2 regions of the Vallitalea okinawensis genome follow, and region 1 is predicted to be linked to the other one. Evidence: a T-box and tRNA genes for the amino acid it is inferred to sense, from the RefSeq annotation. Region 1 holds a T-box; the other holds one or more tRNA genes.
The links. A T-box is a leader RNA that pairs with one kind of tRNA and senses whether it is charged. The one in region 1 lies ahead of trpS (tryptophan--tRNA ligase), so its partner is inferred to be a tRNA-Trp.
Positions count from the first base shown of each region.

Region 2: it encodes a tRNA-Trp, which carries the amino acid that the T-box ahead of trpS (tryptophan--tRNA ligase) is inferred to sense. The anticodon was not compared.

Region 1 covers NZ_PQDH01000001.1:298,152-306,224, reverse strand. The annotation lists gene C1Y58_RS01605 (ABC transporter ATP-binding protein) at 1-224, shown strand, start outside; gene C1Y58_RS01600 (FtsX-like permease family protein) at 199-2,118, shown strand; T-box leader at 2,248-2,486, shown strand; gene trpS (tryptophan--tRNA ligase) at 2,550-3,557, shown strand; gene C1Y58_RS01590 (hypothetical protein) at 3,586-4,464, opposite strand; gene C1Y58_RS01585 (MarR family winged helix-turn-helix transcriptional regulator) at 4,469-4,918, opposite strand; gene aroA (3-phosphoshikimate 1-carboxyvinyltransferase) at 5,059-6,336, opposite strand; gene C1Y58_RS01575 (prephenate dehydrogenase) at 6,372-7,466, opposite strand; gene aroF (3-deoxy-7-phosphoheptulonate synthase) at 7,466-8,073, opposite strand, start outside.
Region 2 covers NZ_PQDH01000001.1:663,272-671,344, reverse strand. The annotation lists gene C1Y58_RS03120 (tripartite tricarboxylate transporter TctB family protein) at 1-46, shown strand, start outside; gene C1Y58_RS03115 (tripartite tricarboxylate transporter permease) at 59-1,573, shown strand; tRNA gene C1Y58_RS03110 (tRNA-Trp) at 1,702-1,774, shown strand; tRNA gene C1Y58_RS03105 (tRNA-Val) at 1,894-1,966, shown strand; tRNA gene C1Y58_RS03100 (tRNA-Met) at 2,003-2,076, shown strand; gene C1Y58_RS03095 (MTH1187 family thiamine-binding protein) at 2,170-2,466, opposite strand; gene C1Y58_RS03090 (CehA/McbA family metallohydrolase) at 2,723-4,015, shown strand; gene C1Y58_RS03085 (hypothetical protein) at 4,008-4,382, shown strand; gene C1Y58_RS03080 (extracellular solute-binding protein) at 4,481-5,905, shown strand; gene C1Y58_RS03075 (AraC family transcriptional regulator) at 5,958-8,073, opposite strand, start outside.

The DNA.
Region 1 (8,073 bases):
AGTATCTAGAAAAACTCAATAGAGAGCTTGGAGCGACTATTTTAATGGTGACCCATGATCCCTATACAGCCAGCTTTTGTAAACAGATTATTTTTATTAAAGATGGTAAAATTCATACAAAACTTAACAAAGGAAATCAACGCCAAGAATTCTACAATCGTATTTTGGACCTATTAGCTTCTATGGGAGGTGCAATTCATGAAGTGGATGAGACTTTCCTATAAGAATTTTAATAATAATATGGGATTATACAGGATACATTTTTTTACCTTATCGGCTATTGTAGCGATCTACTATAACTTTATAGCCCTTAAACATAATCCAGAAATTTTAGCAGCACAAGATATACGTGTTGAATTTGCAGCCTCTGGAGATGTAACAGCAACTGTCATCTTTATATTTGTTATTTTTTTTATATGGTACTCTGGAAGTTATTTTCTTAATCAGAGAAAAAAAGAGATAGGTCTTTTTACATTGATGGGCATAAGCCAAAGTGATGTAGCAAAAATATACGTGTGTGAAAGCTTATTTTTAAGTTCTTTTGCAATTATTATGGGTGAGTTGATCGGTATTGTTCTAGGCAAATTATTTATGATGATACTAGCTAGAGTCAGTTTATTGGATGTGACCATTGATTTTTTTATTTCTTATAAAGGTGTCCTAGAAACAGCAATAACATTTTTGGTATTGAGCATCCTAATGGCATGTAAAGACTTCATTATTATTAGACGAACATCTCTAATTAATTTAATTAAAGGGAAAGAGAAAGAAGAACTTGTACCGTCTAAAAAAGTTATAACAGGTATTTTAGGTATCTGTTTAATCTCATTTGGTTATTATCTCAGTAGCGTAGCATTAAAGTCTAATTTTCACACCTATGCTCTTACTACAATTCTTGTTGTTAGTCTAGGTACTTTTCTATTTTTTAAAGCGTCCATTACGTTTATGTTACAGTTATTATGTCAAATTCCCAAGTTCTATTACCGGCGTAGTAATGGTTTTATCATTGCTCAGATGAAATACCGCATTAGACAAAATTATCGTATATACGCTGTAATTACCATATTAGTTGCAGCTACAATTACTTGTTTTACTACCGTTGCGTCTCAAAAATATGCAGTCATGCAAGAAGAAAAATATCAATACCCTTTTACATTGACTTATACAACCAATGATGAGTCAATCGTTCAGTACATTGATGAAGAGTTAGATGAACTAGGAGTATTACCAGCTGTAAAGAAAGAAATTCCTTATATCTTACTGGATGTGGAAATGGAGTTTTCTAATGATGTCAATATGTCTGTTGTCAAACTATCGGATTACTTAATGATTCAAGATGAGGTTATAGGTAAAAGAAGTATCGATGATTTTTTCTTAAGTAAGATGAATGAGGATGAAGCTTTCGTTATTATGCATCCTGAAGTTATATTAAGCTTAAATGGAAAAAATTATACTGAGGCTGCCATCAACGATGTTCATATTATCAAGCAGATGAAGTCAACTTTATTTGGTCAGTTCATGCCATATTCATCCATTGTTATATCTGATGAAAGATATGAAGATTTGGCAAAGGAACATGATCAAAAGATGTTTTATGGCTATTTAACTGATGATGAAACGAAGATTAATTATGAAGGATTAAAGCAGCTATTCTTTAATTTACCTGTACCAGCAGAAAAAATATGCTTTGCATCTAAATTATTCGTCGTCAATGAAAGTATTAAGTATGATTTAATGGGCGTGATTTTCTTTGTAGGAGCCTTTTTAGCATTAGTATTTCTCTTAGCAACTGGAAGCATCCTTTATTTTAAAGTACTGACTGATGCTTTTTCGGATCAAATTGCGTTAAAAACGTTGATGCAATTAGGGATGTCTGATAAAGACTTAAAGAAAATTATCTATGTTCAAGTAGGCTTATATTTCTTTTGTCCATTTTTTCTAGGTTTATTGCATACTTATTTTGCAATTCGAGTACTACAGGAGCTCATGGGTATTAGTTTACTCGTACCTTTATTAATTGGAATCATACTGTTTCTGATAGTATATGTCATATACTATCTTCTAGCAGTTAGTCAATATCAGAAATTAATTAATCTACAAAGTTCTCAGCCACAATGATAAACACGCTTATTTGAATTTGCATAGGATATATATAAGATGTTTGATTTGACTCTAGGAATACTACTAAAGGTCTAGGGATGTTTCTTGACGAAAGACAAAACATGGTATATAATTGACTCAAATACAATAAATCCGTTGATTGAGAAGAGTAAGATTCATCATGACGTTACAGCGAGTCGATGTTGGTGGAAGATCGATACGATACAGTGATTCTGAATGGGTTCATGAGGAGCATAAGTGAAAAGAATACTAAAATTTTGTGTTAAGTAGCTTATGACGTGGTTCCTACGTTACAGGGATAGGGTATGTTAGTACCTCAACACGCACATTAGGTGGCATTAGCGAATTATAACTTCGTCCTATATGGGACGGAGTTTTTTAGTGTATTAATTATCCCGATTTTTTGAAAGAATAATAGAGAGGTGATGATGATGTCAGATAAAAAAATTTTATACAGTGGTATGCAACCAACTGGACAACTAACATTAGGTAATTATTTAGGAGCTCTAAAAAACTGGTTACTACTCCAGGAAGAATACAACTGTTTATTTAGTGTAGTGGATCTGCATTCTCTTACTGTAAGACAGAAGCCTGCTGATTTAAGAAAAAATGCAAGAAATCTACTCATGCAATACATTGCTGCTGGAATTGACCCTGAAGAGAACATTGTTTATTATCAATCTCATGTATCAGGTCATGCAGAATTAGCATGGATATTGAATTGTTACACTCACTTAGGTGAACTTAACCGAATGACTCAGTTCAAAGAAAAATCAGCTAAGCATGAGAGTAATATCAATGCTGGTCTCTTCACATACCCTGTTCTAATGGCAGCAGATATCCTTTTATTCAATACAGATTTAGTGCCTGTAGGACATGATCAAAAACAACATTTAGAGCTTGCAAGAGATATCGCAAGTCGATTTAATAATGCTAATGGTGATGTATTCACAGTTCCTGATCCTTATATCGCTAAAGTTGCTGCTAGAGTAATGAGCTTACAAGAACCTACTAAAAAAATGTCAAAGTCCGACGAAAATCCGAATGCTTATATCTTACTACTCGATGAACCAAATGTTATTCGAAATAAGATTAAAAGAGCAGTTACGGATTCAGATGCTGAAATACGTTTTGACCGTGGGAACAAAGCGGGTATTAGCAATCTTATTGAAATCTACTCATGCTTTACTGGTATGACAATGGATGAAGTTCAATCTCACTTTGAAGGTAAAGGTTATGGTGACTTTAAGAAAGAAGTAGGTGATGTTGTTGCTGAAGGATTAAGACCTTTACAAGAACGTTATAAGGAGCTTCAGAAGAACAAAGATTATATTGATCAAATTATAAAGAAAAACGGTGAAACTGCTAATTATTTAGCTCAGAAGACGTTAAGAAAAGTTAAGAAGAAAGTTGGTTTACCAGAATTAGTAAGATAGAAAAACTCCCCTATGGGAGTTTTTCTCTTTAAGCACTTCGTAAATGTCTATATACATCATCTTTATAATGATTATCTTTCTTAAAGAAGTAATTAAACTTATGTTTTTTAGTGTTGATTATTATGTTCTCTAACTCTGACGAGAAATCATTATCTGCTCGGTGAACTAATGTTATGTGTTTGTAGGGGATGTATGTTAGGCTATAACTGTAGTCAGCTTCTCTAAAAAATTTAAAGGGCTTTCCTCGTTGAAGAACGATAACTTCTTTCTTATTAGAGAGATAAACGCTGCTTTGCAGCTGACTATTGATCCACTTAAAAGATAATCGTTTATAGAGTTGTCTATGTTCCAATTTAGAAGGGGATTGTAAGCCTATGAAATGAATGAGCTCATCTTGTTTCTTAAGAAGTCTAACCAAATGTTGATAGTACTTTTCTGTCTTTCCTTTAATATACTCTTCATTTGTTGGACAAGTTGTATCTAGAGATCTTTCCTCTGTAACATATCGTTTACGTACAATTGAAGTTATATGATCGATAATATCACTGGATACGGTATTATATCGAAAAGAGACAGAGCCATGCCTTAAGAGTAATGTCAGCTCACCTACAAGTAAGTTACGATAGTCCTTAATACCTTCTATCTCACTATATGGAACAGTTTGAGTTATGACATGATCGTCGACTCGCTTAAGGATATAAAGATAGTCCTCATAAAGTGCTATAACATAATCGTATAGATTCATTCCAGGTTGTGCATTTCGCCGTTCAATATCTCTAGGGATTTTTATACACATTAAGTAATTGTTGTTTTCTGTAAAATTGTCAACGAAAAGTGGTGGAAGGGCATGTTCTTTGTTGATTTCTAGAATCCATGGACCAAAAGCATCGTATTCTTTATTTCTCATATCATCACTCCAAACTTATAAAATGTTGTACTAATGCATTGAAGCCATCAACTACTTTTTTTAGGCTTTCTTCATCCATTGATTCAAAAAGATTATTGAATTCAACTATGATTTTCTTTTCTTTATATTTGACAAATTCTTGACCAGACGGGGTGAGTTGGAGGTAATAAGTTCTTTCATCTTTAACATCGTATTCTTTAATGATTAAGTCCATTTTTATAAGGGCTTTAATAATAGTTGTTAAGCTACCCTTTTGAATGTTTAAAGCATGACTCAATAATGTAGGCGTAGCTTTTCTAAAGTGATTGATAGCTAATAAAGCCTTTATCTGATTCTCATTTAAAGAATGTATCTCATTTTTCTCTTTATGTATTATTGGATTAATGTATCTGAAGTAGTAAGGCATATACTGATCAAAAACTTTATGAATTTGATTACCCTTATCCTGAGACATAGATATAGTCACCTCTCTAACTATTTAGTTGTAGTTCTAACTATTAGAAGTCTAACATGAACTCTTCAATTTGTCAATTATATCCTATAATTCTAATACTAAAAAAGCTTATTCCATCTCTGAAATAAGCTTCATTGCTTCTAAAAAGTTAGTTTTTTTAAGTCATCATAAAATTGTGGGTATGAAATACGCACGCTATCACTGTTATTGATCCATGTCTCACCTTCAGCTAAGAGTCCAGCTACAGCTAAAGACATAGCTATTCGATGGTCATGAAAACTTTCAACTTTAGCCCCGTTAAGGTAACCTGTACCTGTAATAACCATACCGTCTTCTGTCTCTATAACTTCAGCTCCCATCTTCGATAGCTCACTGACAACTGTAGCAATACGATTGGATTCCTTTACTTTTAGTTCGGCAGCATCTTTTATAATGGTCTTACCTTCCGCAAAGCAAGCAGCTACTGCAATAACAGGTATTTCATCGATAAGTCGAGGAATAACCTCACCACCAATAATAGTTGATTTCAGTGTGGAGCTTTTTACTTGTAGATCAGCAACAGGCTCTCCGCTAACACTTCGTTGATTCAAATAATTGATATCAGCACCCATAGCCTTTAATACATCCAAGATACCTGTTCGAGTTGGGTTGATACCAACATTTTTAATAAGAATTTCAGAATTTGGAGTAATTGACCCAGCAACAAGAAAGTATGCAGCAGATGAGATATCGCCTGGGACAATGACTTCTCTACTATAAAGCTCATTGCACGTTGTAGTCGTTACTTTCTTACCGTCAATTTCTAAAGGATGACCAAAATAAGCTAGCATCCTTTCCGTATGATCTCTTGATTTATTAGGTTCTATAACAGTCGTTTCTCCATTGGCATATAATCCAGCTAACAAGATTGATGACTTTACTTGAGCACTGGCAACAGGACTTTTATAAGTGATACTTTTTAGAGATTGTCCTTTTATATGTATAGGAGCAAACTTACCATCTTCTTTTCCGTCCAATTGAGCTCCCATTAGTCTTAAAGGTTTAACGATACGATCCATAGGTCTTTTTTGAATAGAAGCATCACCTGTTAGGGCAGTATCGAATGCCTGAGCAGATAGGATACCGGACATTAAGCGAAAAGTAGTACCACTATTACCAACATCCAAAGTAGTTTTAGGTTGAGATAAGCCTCTTAAACCTTTACCCTGAACAATGACATCTTGTCCATCTTGCTGTATAGCAATACCTAATTGACGAAAACATGATATAGTAGATAGACAATCTGCAGCTGGTAAAAAGTCACGAACAATGGTAGTTCCTTCTGCTAATGAGCCTAACATTATGCCTCTATGAGAGATGGATTTATCTCCAGGAACAGTAACTGATCCTTCTAATTTTTTTATAGGTTGTATTCGCATTAGTTTCCTCCATTTTCACATTCAAATATTGTACCTTAATAATAAACATTATACCCGCTGGTCTGCAATAAAGTAGCGCTTTCGTTACGACTTTCTTTATCGTAGAAGATAATCTCTAAAATACCTCTTTCATGTTCTCTGTTATTAACTATACCAATATTCTTTATATTAAGGTTATTTTTACTCAAGAGTGTTGCTACCTGAGCAATAGTACCAGGCTGATCTTCAACATCAATACGAAGTTCATATGTTTTTATCAATGGATCTAAAGCGTGTACTTTAAATGAATCCCGATAGATTTTACTTGATTGAAAGAAATGAGAAAGTCCTTCTTCATCCTTACGCTGGATGAACTTTTTTATGGTCCTAATCACATCCATAAAGACATCCAGTTGTTCTTCAATCTGTTTCGAATTAGCTAAGCAAATACTTTGCCACATTTCAGGTGACGATGAAGCAATTCGTGTTATATCTTTAAAGCCACCGGCTGCTAATTGCTTAAGTAAGAGGTTGTGTTCATCTAAGCTTTCCACAAAAGCAACTAAGGAAGAGGCTACAACATGAGGCACATGACTGATGGCTGATGTCACATAATCATGTTCTTTGGCATCCATTATGATGACTAAGGCACCAAAGGATTCGATGAGTCCTTTTAAGAGTGCTACTTGATCAGTATGAACATCCTCGTTAGGGCAGAGGATATAGTAAGCATTTTCAAACAGATAAGCTTTAGACGCTTTAAAACCACTTTTTTCAGAACCTGTCATAGGGTGTCCGCCTATAAATGTACAAGGTAAATCAACATTATTAAAGGCTTCACAGATAGAGTTCTTCGTACTGCCAACATCCGTTAGTATACATTGAGAATTCACTAAATCTGTTAATTGACTAATCACGTGTTGGTTCTTTTCAACTGGTAAACATAAAAAGATGATATCCCTTGTTGAAAAGGCACTATCAATAGTTAAAGTATAACTATTGATAATGCCTTGCTCTTTTGCAAGTAATAATGATTTTTCATTCTGATCAAATGCAACAATATCTATTTGAGGGTGACTCCTCTTTATAGCTTTAGCAAGTGATCCACCAATGAGACCTAATCCAATGATTCCGATATTTAAAGATTGCATTATAAATCCCTTCCCATGAGCTTAGATAATGGTCGAAGCTCGTTGCATAATGCTTCGAATTTTGATGGCTTTAAAGACTGTGGACCATCTGATAAGGCACGGGCTGGATCGTGGTGTACCTCAATCATTAAACCATCAGCACCTGCTGCAATAGCGGCTTTAGCTAACGGTGCTATATAATGGCGAACACCAGCTGCATGACTAGGATCTACAATAATCGGTAAATGACTTTTAGCTTTAACGACAGGTACGGCACTGATATCAAGAGTGTTTCGAGTTGAAGTCTCAAAAGTTCGGATACCACGTTCACAGAGAATGACATTTTTATTACCTTCGCTCATGATGTACTCCGCAGCATTTAACCACTCATCCACAGTGGCGGCTAAACCTCTTTTTAAGATGACTGGGATGTTGGTTTTTCCTACTTCTTTTAATAGGTAGAAGTTCTGCATGTTTCGTGCTCCAATTTGAAAAAGATTGACGTATTTGGCGGCTACTTCAACGGCTTCTAAACTGGTAACTTCACATACAATAGGTAATCCTGTTTCCTCTCTGGCTTCAGCCATATAGCGTAAACCTTCTTCTTCTAATCCTTGAAAAGAGTAAG
Region 2 (8,073 bases), 370 kb from region 1:
AGTTTACTTTATTTTTAAGATCGTTTTATCTGTAAATTTACCATAAGGGGGGATTAATATGGAGAATTTCTTAGGAGGATTACAAGAACTAATGACTTGGGGAACCTTTATTATTATCCCCGTAGGTTTGATGTTGGGTATTATCGTAGGATCAATACCTGGTCTTACTTCAGATTTAGGAATTATTTTGTGTATTCCATTGACATATGGCTTAGATCCTATTCCGGCTATGTTAATGCTATTAGCTATATATTGTGGTGGTACATACGGCGGTTCCATAACAGCGATTCTAATAAATACACCCGGAACATCGGCTAATGCAGCAACTTTGTTCGATGGTTACCCCATGACTCAAAAAGGTCAAGCTTATAAAGCATTGTCAATGGCAATTATAGCATCAACTATTGGTGGTATATTTAGTGCACTTCTTTTACTTTTTGCAGCGCCACAGATTGCAAAAGTAACATTACTTTTTGGACCACCTGAGTATTTAGCTTTAGCTGTATTTGGTTTATCCATTATTGCAGGTGTTTCTAATGATAATATTTTTAAGGGGCTTATAGGTGCCTGCCTTGGTATATTTGTAAGTAGCATCGGAATGGACAAATTAAGTGGAACCATGCGTTTTACCTTTGATAATTATAATCTATTTAAGGGGATACCTTTAATTATTGCTTTAATTGGTCTCTTTGCAATATCTGAGATTATGATGAAGTCTCAGTATAACCCAAAGACTGATGCAGCTAGTCTGAAAAGTTTCAGTATTGATAAACAAAAAATCACCAAAGAAGAATTCAAACGTTGCATTAAGCCTATTTCCATTGGTTCATTAATAGGTTCAATTATTGGTGCTACACCTGGTACTGGTGGTGGCCTAGCAGCCTTTGTCAGTTACGATCAAGTGAAACGCCATTCAAAACATCCAGAGACATTTGGTAAAGGTGAGATTGAAGGGGTGGCTGTTACGGAAGCTGCCAATAACGGTGCAACAGGTGCTACAATGATACCTTTATTAACATTAGGTGTACCTGGAGATGGTGCAACTGCTATTTTACTTGGTGCATTAATGGTTCATGGAATGGTACCTGGTCCAACTTTATTTGTTGAGCAAGGTAATATTATGTATGCTATTATGCTTGGATTAATTGTAGTTAATGTATTCATGTACATCATGGGTAAGTACTTTATCCGCTTCTATGCAAAGATTACGAAGATACCATATGAACTGTTAGCAACCATGGTTATTGTCTTTTGTATAGCAGGAGCATATTCGACTAACAATGCCATTTATGATGTATTCATTATCATTGGTTTTGGTATACTGGCATATTTCTTACGTCGAATGAATTTTCAGCTGGTTCCTATTTTACTTGGAATTGTTTTAGGACCGTTAGCCGAAATGAATTTCCGCCGTGCTTTGGTCATGTCTGATGGTAGTTATTCTATCTTTGTTACAAGACCGATCAGTGCATTTTTTATCTTCATTGCTATAGCTTCCTTTGTACTATTCTTCTTTAAAGGAAATAAAGGGAAAAGAAAAAAAGGTGCTCAGAAAGTAGAGAGTAAAGCATAAAGGAATATTAAATGACTATTAAAGGGAGCTTTTCATGCAAAAGCTCCCAAAAAAATTTAAAAAATGTTGACAACACCGAAAAAATTAGGTAAAATGAATAAGCATTCTTAAAAAAAGCAAACAAACATAGGGGTATAGTTCAGTTGGTAGAACGTCGGTCTCCAAAACCGGATGTCGTGGGTTCAAGTCCTACTGCCCCTGTTATAGACTTTAAAAAGTCTACAATGACATTGATCCTTAAGCGCAACTAATTTTTCTAAGCTGTGTAGATAATTACAAAGCAAGCAAAATAAGTTTTGCTAAAGGCAAAAAGTCATCTTGGGCGCATAGCTCAGCTGGGAGAGCACCTGCCTTACAAGCAGGGGGTCACAGGTTCGAGCCCTGTTGCGCCCATTTAATAATTCTAATAGCTTGAATAAAAGTTAATATGGCGGAGTAGCTCAGATGGCTAGAGCATACGGTTCATACCCGTAGTGTCGGCGGTTCAATTCCGTCCTCCGCTATTTAAAATCCACATGAATAATTCATGTGGATTTTTTGAGCTGAACATTTTCTTTTATTATATACGTTGTTATTACATTAAGAATACCTATCCCTTATAGTTTACTATTAACGGATTGAACCTTTTGTTCCATAGTAGCATGTTGATCACGTCTATCATCAATTTTAATATTGGTCATAACTCTTGAAGCGCCTGCTGCAAAAGGAACTTCATGCATATCATTAATGCAACTCATGATTTCTACAAGATCGCCTTCAATAATTGTACCCATTGGTGTTAGTTGATAGTTAAGATTAGAATTCTTTAATCGTTCATGGCATTTAGCAACATATGAACTCAGAGATGTACTAGCTGTACCAAGAGGTACAATGCTTATTTCAACGATAGCCATTCATAACAACTCCTTGCGTTTGATTATCTTTTAAGTTGATTATAGAGGATTTTTTATAGTAGAGCAAGGCTTAGAAAACAACTGCAATTAGTATATTTTTAACTATATATGATGACTCTATAAGAAAGTGATAATTTACGGCAGGACTCAATCCATGTTATAAAGTCATTGAAAGATCTTATATTAGGATATAAGTTTATTCATTATATCGCGTTACATATTCATCGGTTGGATATGGCAGGAAAGGAGTCGTGTTATGCAAATTTTATTTGATAATTATTATTATAAAGAAGATGTGAATACTACGTTTACATATGACTTTGAAGTTCCTAAAGGTGCAGAACGTATTGAAGTCTTTATTGAAGTTGAACAACCTCCTAAACCAAACCATGGGCGTCCAGACTTAGTTGGAGTTGGACTTAAACATAAGGAGAAGTTAAGAGCCTGGAATTGTACTCATAGAAAGTATTTAATGCTTACAGAGGAGTTTGGTACTCCAGGTACTTTACCTGGAGAGATTGAAGAAGGAAAATGGCAACTTGTTGTCTTTCCACGAACTAAAAATGAAATACAAAGGGTACGGGTTGTTGCCAAGGTTGTTATTACTTTAAAACACTATCGTTTTGTTGCAGGGGATACCCATATGCACACGGTACATAGTGATGGACGTTTATCCATACCAGAAACCATACAAAGTGCTAAAGAGGTTGGATTAGAATTTATCTTTATCACGGACCATAATATTGCCAGTGCTAACCAATCCTTACCATGTGATCAAGAGATTCTCGTTGCACCAGGAGTTGAATATGGACTTGAGGCTGGGCACGTTGGCATGTTAGGAGTAGCAACCCCTATAGAAGATTTCACTTGGGACCCTCAATGGGAATGTTATGAGTGGCATTTAAAAGAAGCAAAGGAAAAAGGGTGTGGCATAGGGATTAATCATCCCTTTTGTAATGACTCACCATGGTTAAAGGATTTTGAACAACCTGTGGATTGGATAGAAATTTGGAATGGTATGTGGCGACCTGTAAATGAAAAAGCTGTACAATGGTGGCATCAACAATTGTTACAAGGTAAGAAAATACCTGTAGTTGGTGGCAGTGATTGTCATGGACCGGGCATTTTTCGGGGGCATGGCATACCAACGACTCATCTCTATACCCAACAACTAACGACAGAAAGCTTAGTAGAAGCTATGAAAAATGGCAAGGTTTACATAACCCTTAATAATCAGTGTCCCAAATTAAATCTTTATACTGAACATAATGTTTTGGGAGATACTACTTTAGATAGAGAAGTACATATAGAATTAATGAATCTTAATATAGGAGATGTACTTCATGTCATAACCAATGAAAATGAAGAAATTATTCTATTAGAAGATAGAGCATATTGTAAAAAAGTCATTATCCAGAATGAAAAGTTTGTTAGGATTGAAGTCAAACGCTTATTAGAGTTTAATGAAGATGGGTTTGATTGTGAAGGATGGGTAACCATTTTATTAAGTAATCCAATTTACTTTGCAGGAGGTAATGGGAATGAGTAATAAGAGGAATAAAAATAACAATACACAGATACTAAGAATGCATGATATTGAGGTAATTCTCATACATCCTAAAGTAAAGGGAGATATAATAAGTTTAATCGCGTCATTAAAAGAATTGGATTTTTATGTTGAACTATTGAATGAAAAGGTTGGAATAAGAAGTTTAATGGAAAGCATTTTAAAGAAGTGGCATCTTAAAATAGACCAAATAGCAATATTAACCATGGACTACGATGAGTTATTACTAGCAAAAGAATTAGGACTAGGATATCGAATATATATACCATCAAATGAAGACGATTATAAGGTTTTAAAAGAAGCACATATCCTTATAAATACCTGTGAACAGCTGGTTTTCAGTAAATAAGGTCAATCCTGTAGCCAAATGGCAATTCTCATGGTTTACAGCTCATCCTTATAACGGTTATAATAAAAAGTAACTTGAGAGAGGGAGAGGGATTGGGTGTGAGGAAAAGATTCTTGTTACTTGGAATTGGCTTATTATTGATTATATTGACTGGATGCAATGAGAAACCTCTCAATAATAATGAATCAAAAAATCCTCTAATAGAAGGAGAAGAGGAGATTAATAGCCAAAAAAGACCTGTAGAGATATTAACTGCTGTAACAGGAGGAAAAGATTTTGAAGAAAATGAATTGTGGGAGCAAGAAGTTGAGAGGCTTTCTGGTATAGCCATTAACATACGTAAAATTTCAGGATCCAGTTATAATGCTAAAGTAACAACTACAGTTGCAGCAGGTGAAAATGTAGATCTCATTTATATGAACACGGATATATTTGAATCTCTGTATCAGCTTCATTTGTTTATGCCATTAACTGAGCAAATAATGAACTCATCTGTATTAGGTGATTTCTCTCTTATACCATTAGAGGAATGGAATCGAATACGAGCTGATGATGGTGAAATATATGCCGTCTTTAACAAATATGAAGGTGGGCGATTACCACTGATCCGTTGGGATTGGTTGGAGAATTTAGGATTAGAAGCTCCACAAAATATGGAAGAATACTATCAAGTGTTAAAGGCTTTCACATATGATGATCCAGATGGCAATGGTATAGATGATACCTACGGCATCACATCTAAGAATATCTATGATATTCAACCATTTATGGGTTCTGCTGGATTGGTAGATGGCTATGCAAAAGAAGAAGATGGTGATTGGTATATACCCTATGCAACCCAAGAGGCTATTCCGGTATATGAATGGTTAGCCAAGCTGTATAAAGAAGGTATTTATGATCCCAATTTTGCTACTAATAGTAGTTCTAATTGTAGAGAAGCGGTATTAACTGGACGGGTGGGCTTGTTTGTCTATTGGGATAATTGGACTGGTATATTTAATCAAAAAGCTATATCAACAAATCCAGATACTCCTTTTGAAATTCGTGGTATCCAACCGCCAGTTGGGCAAAATGGAGAAGCCAGCCTAACAAAAGGACAAGATGGTCTTTGGGTTATTCCTACATACAGTGAAGAGAAGGAAAGTGCATTTAAGTTTTTGGAATTTCTGCATACTTATGAAGGGACGATAGTCTGTACATTAGGTATAGAGGGGTATGATTACGAAAAAAAGGATGGACAATATATTCTTACTGATATTGGAAGAAGTCATGCCATGGATCATGGGATCGTTCAACCTAAATCACAAAAATGGACATTACCTATTGATGCACCAAAAAATTATCTGCAAAGTAAAGAGATTATCTTAAGCTATGGAAAAAATGAGGTTATTCGATCAACCAGTAAAGCAGCAGAAGAGATTGTTACTAAATACGCTGTCAAAGCTATTCTTGGTAGCATCAGTAGTGAAGAAGCAGTTCAGGCTATGCAAGAAGAATTGGCGTTAAGAGGTTATATTGATTAATACATGTTATATAGCCCCCAGTATTCCATCAAGGAGCACTGGGGGCTTTTACTTATAATTTTCGACGATATTCTCCTGGTGTCATTCCTTCGTATTTTTTGAAATAGCGATTAAAACTTTGATCATTGTTGTAACCTACTAAAAAAGAAATCTCTTTGATGGTATGGGTCCTTTGTTGGAGTAGTTCTTTAGCTTTTTTTATACGATATTTGTTTAAGTACTCGATATAAGTCAATCCGGTTTGCTCTTTGATTTGCTTTCTTAAATATGAATAACTAATGTTCATCTCTGTGGATAAAACTGTCAAATCAAGATTATGATCATTATAATTATCTTTGATGTATTGAAGTGAACGATCAATAATACTTAAATTCTTACCTTGGTCTTCTTGAATCAAGATGATCTTTAAATAGAGATCCATCAATACCTTTTTTAACGCTATCAAACTTTCCTGTTCAGAGACTAACTTGTACATGGATGAATGATCATCACCTAAAACCCTTGAAAACCTTAAAAGGTGTATCGATAAGTAATTATAAGTCCGTGTAATTAATGGAGAAAGTATTGTCATAACGTAATCATTTGTTACATCGCCTTTCTCTTTAATAGAAGCAAATAATTGGTCAAGGCAGGATTCTATTTCTTCTAAATGATTGAGCTCAAGTTGGTTGATTACCCTAACGAAAAGCTCTTCATAAGAGTTTTCGGGGTGAATAGCTGGATTGAGTAAGTGGCTATAAATAATACTTTCTTTACCATATGAAATACGATAATCCAATGTGGATAAGGCATTTAGATAGCCATCTCTTAAATCAGGTATACCATTGATAAGGGGGCTGACACCAAAAGAAATAGTACGGTTAAACTGCTCTGATATCATACTTTGAGCAGCTTTTAGTATATTATCCATATAGACACCCTCTAGTTGAGTAGCATCACCATTTACTAAAAACACAATTTTATCTTGCTCTAGCATAGCACCTTTACTCAGAAATACTTCGTTAAAGAGTGTTTCAATCTGTCGTAGAAATAATTGTTTGAAGTAAAATTGTTCTTTATAACTATGTTTTGCAATGAATTCATCATAAGAATCAATCGATAGTAATACACAGAGGAAAAACTGCTCTGATTGAAAGAGGGAAGTTGTATCTGTCTTTCCTTTGATTAATTGAAGAACTTTTGCTTCATATATGTTCTCTTGTTGATTATTCAGTTGTTCCTTAATGGCTTTATCATCTTCAATAATCTTATTAACCACGTTTTTAATATAATCTAATTCATTTCCTCTGGAATCTATAGTTGGTATGGGATAGGTTGTCAGGTTATTCAAGGTATTCTTAATGGGAACATACAGTTTATTTGATATTCCAAAAGATAAGATCAGGCCACCTAATAAAATAACCGTAGAAACCACTAATACAGTGATCTGGTACTGCACAATAGTTGCCATAACATCGTTTATAGGTGTTATGGTGGTTAGAACCATCCTTCTTCTATCATAATAGGTGGAGTTAATTAAAAATTTATCTTGTTCATGTGTATAAGTTAGCATGTCTTTAGGGTAATTCGCCTCTTCTAAAAAAGCGTGGATACCTACAATGAAAGCATCTGGATCATTTGTCCATTCTTTCATATCGTTGCTTGCAATAAGACTGCCATTCATATCCATCAAAAACACAAAGTCTTCTGTAAGGGGGATCAATTGCTTCTCATAGATATTAAAAATAATGATTCCTTTAGTTTGTATAGAACCCGTATCCATGGGATAAGCCATTGTTACCACGGGTGAGCTGATGTCCCGATCGATATCAACGTAGGAGTGATTATTATCAATAGGTTGTCTTGATGGTAATATGGTTAATTGAGTAATGTCTTCTAAGCTATCAACCCAAGAGGTATCAAAAAACTCATCTATCGATACACTTTCACCACCTGAAGTAATGATATAGTCGGCTGTTGGATTATACAGATAAACGGAATGAATATAGTCCTCTGTTGCTTCTAATTGGGTACAGTAAAACCTAAAATCCATTAAGTGCTCTATATATTCTATTGATCTTTGCTGACCAGAATTCTGCATGACCATCATATCTTCAATTATCGGATCAATGGACAAGGCTAGAAGATTTTTTGTTGATTTCTCTAATATTTTATCCACATCTTTTTGG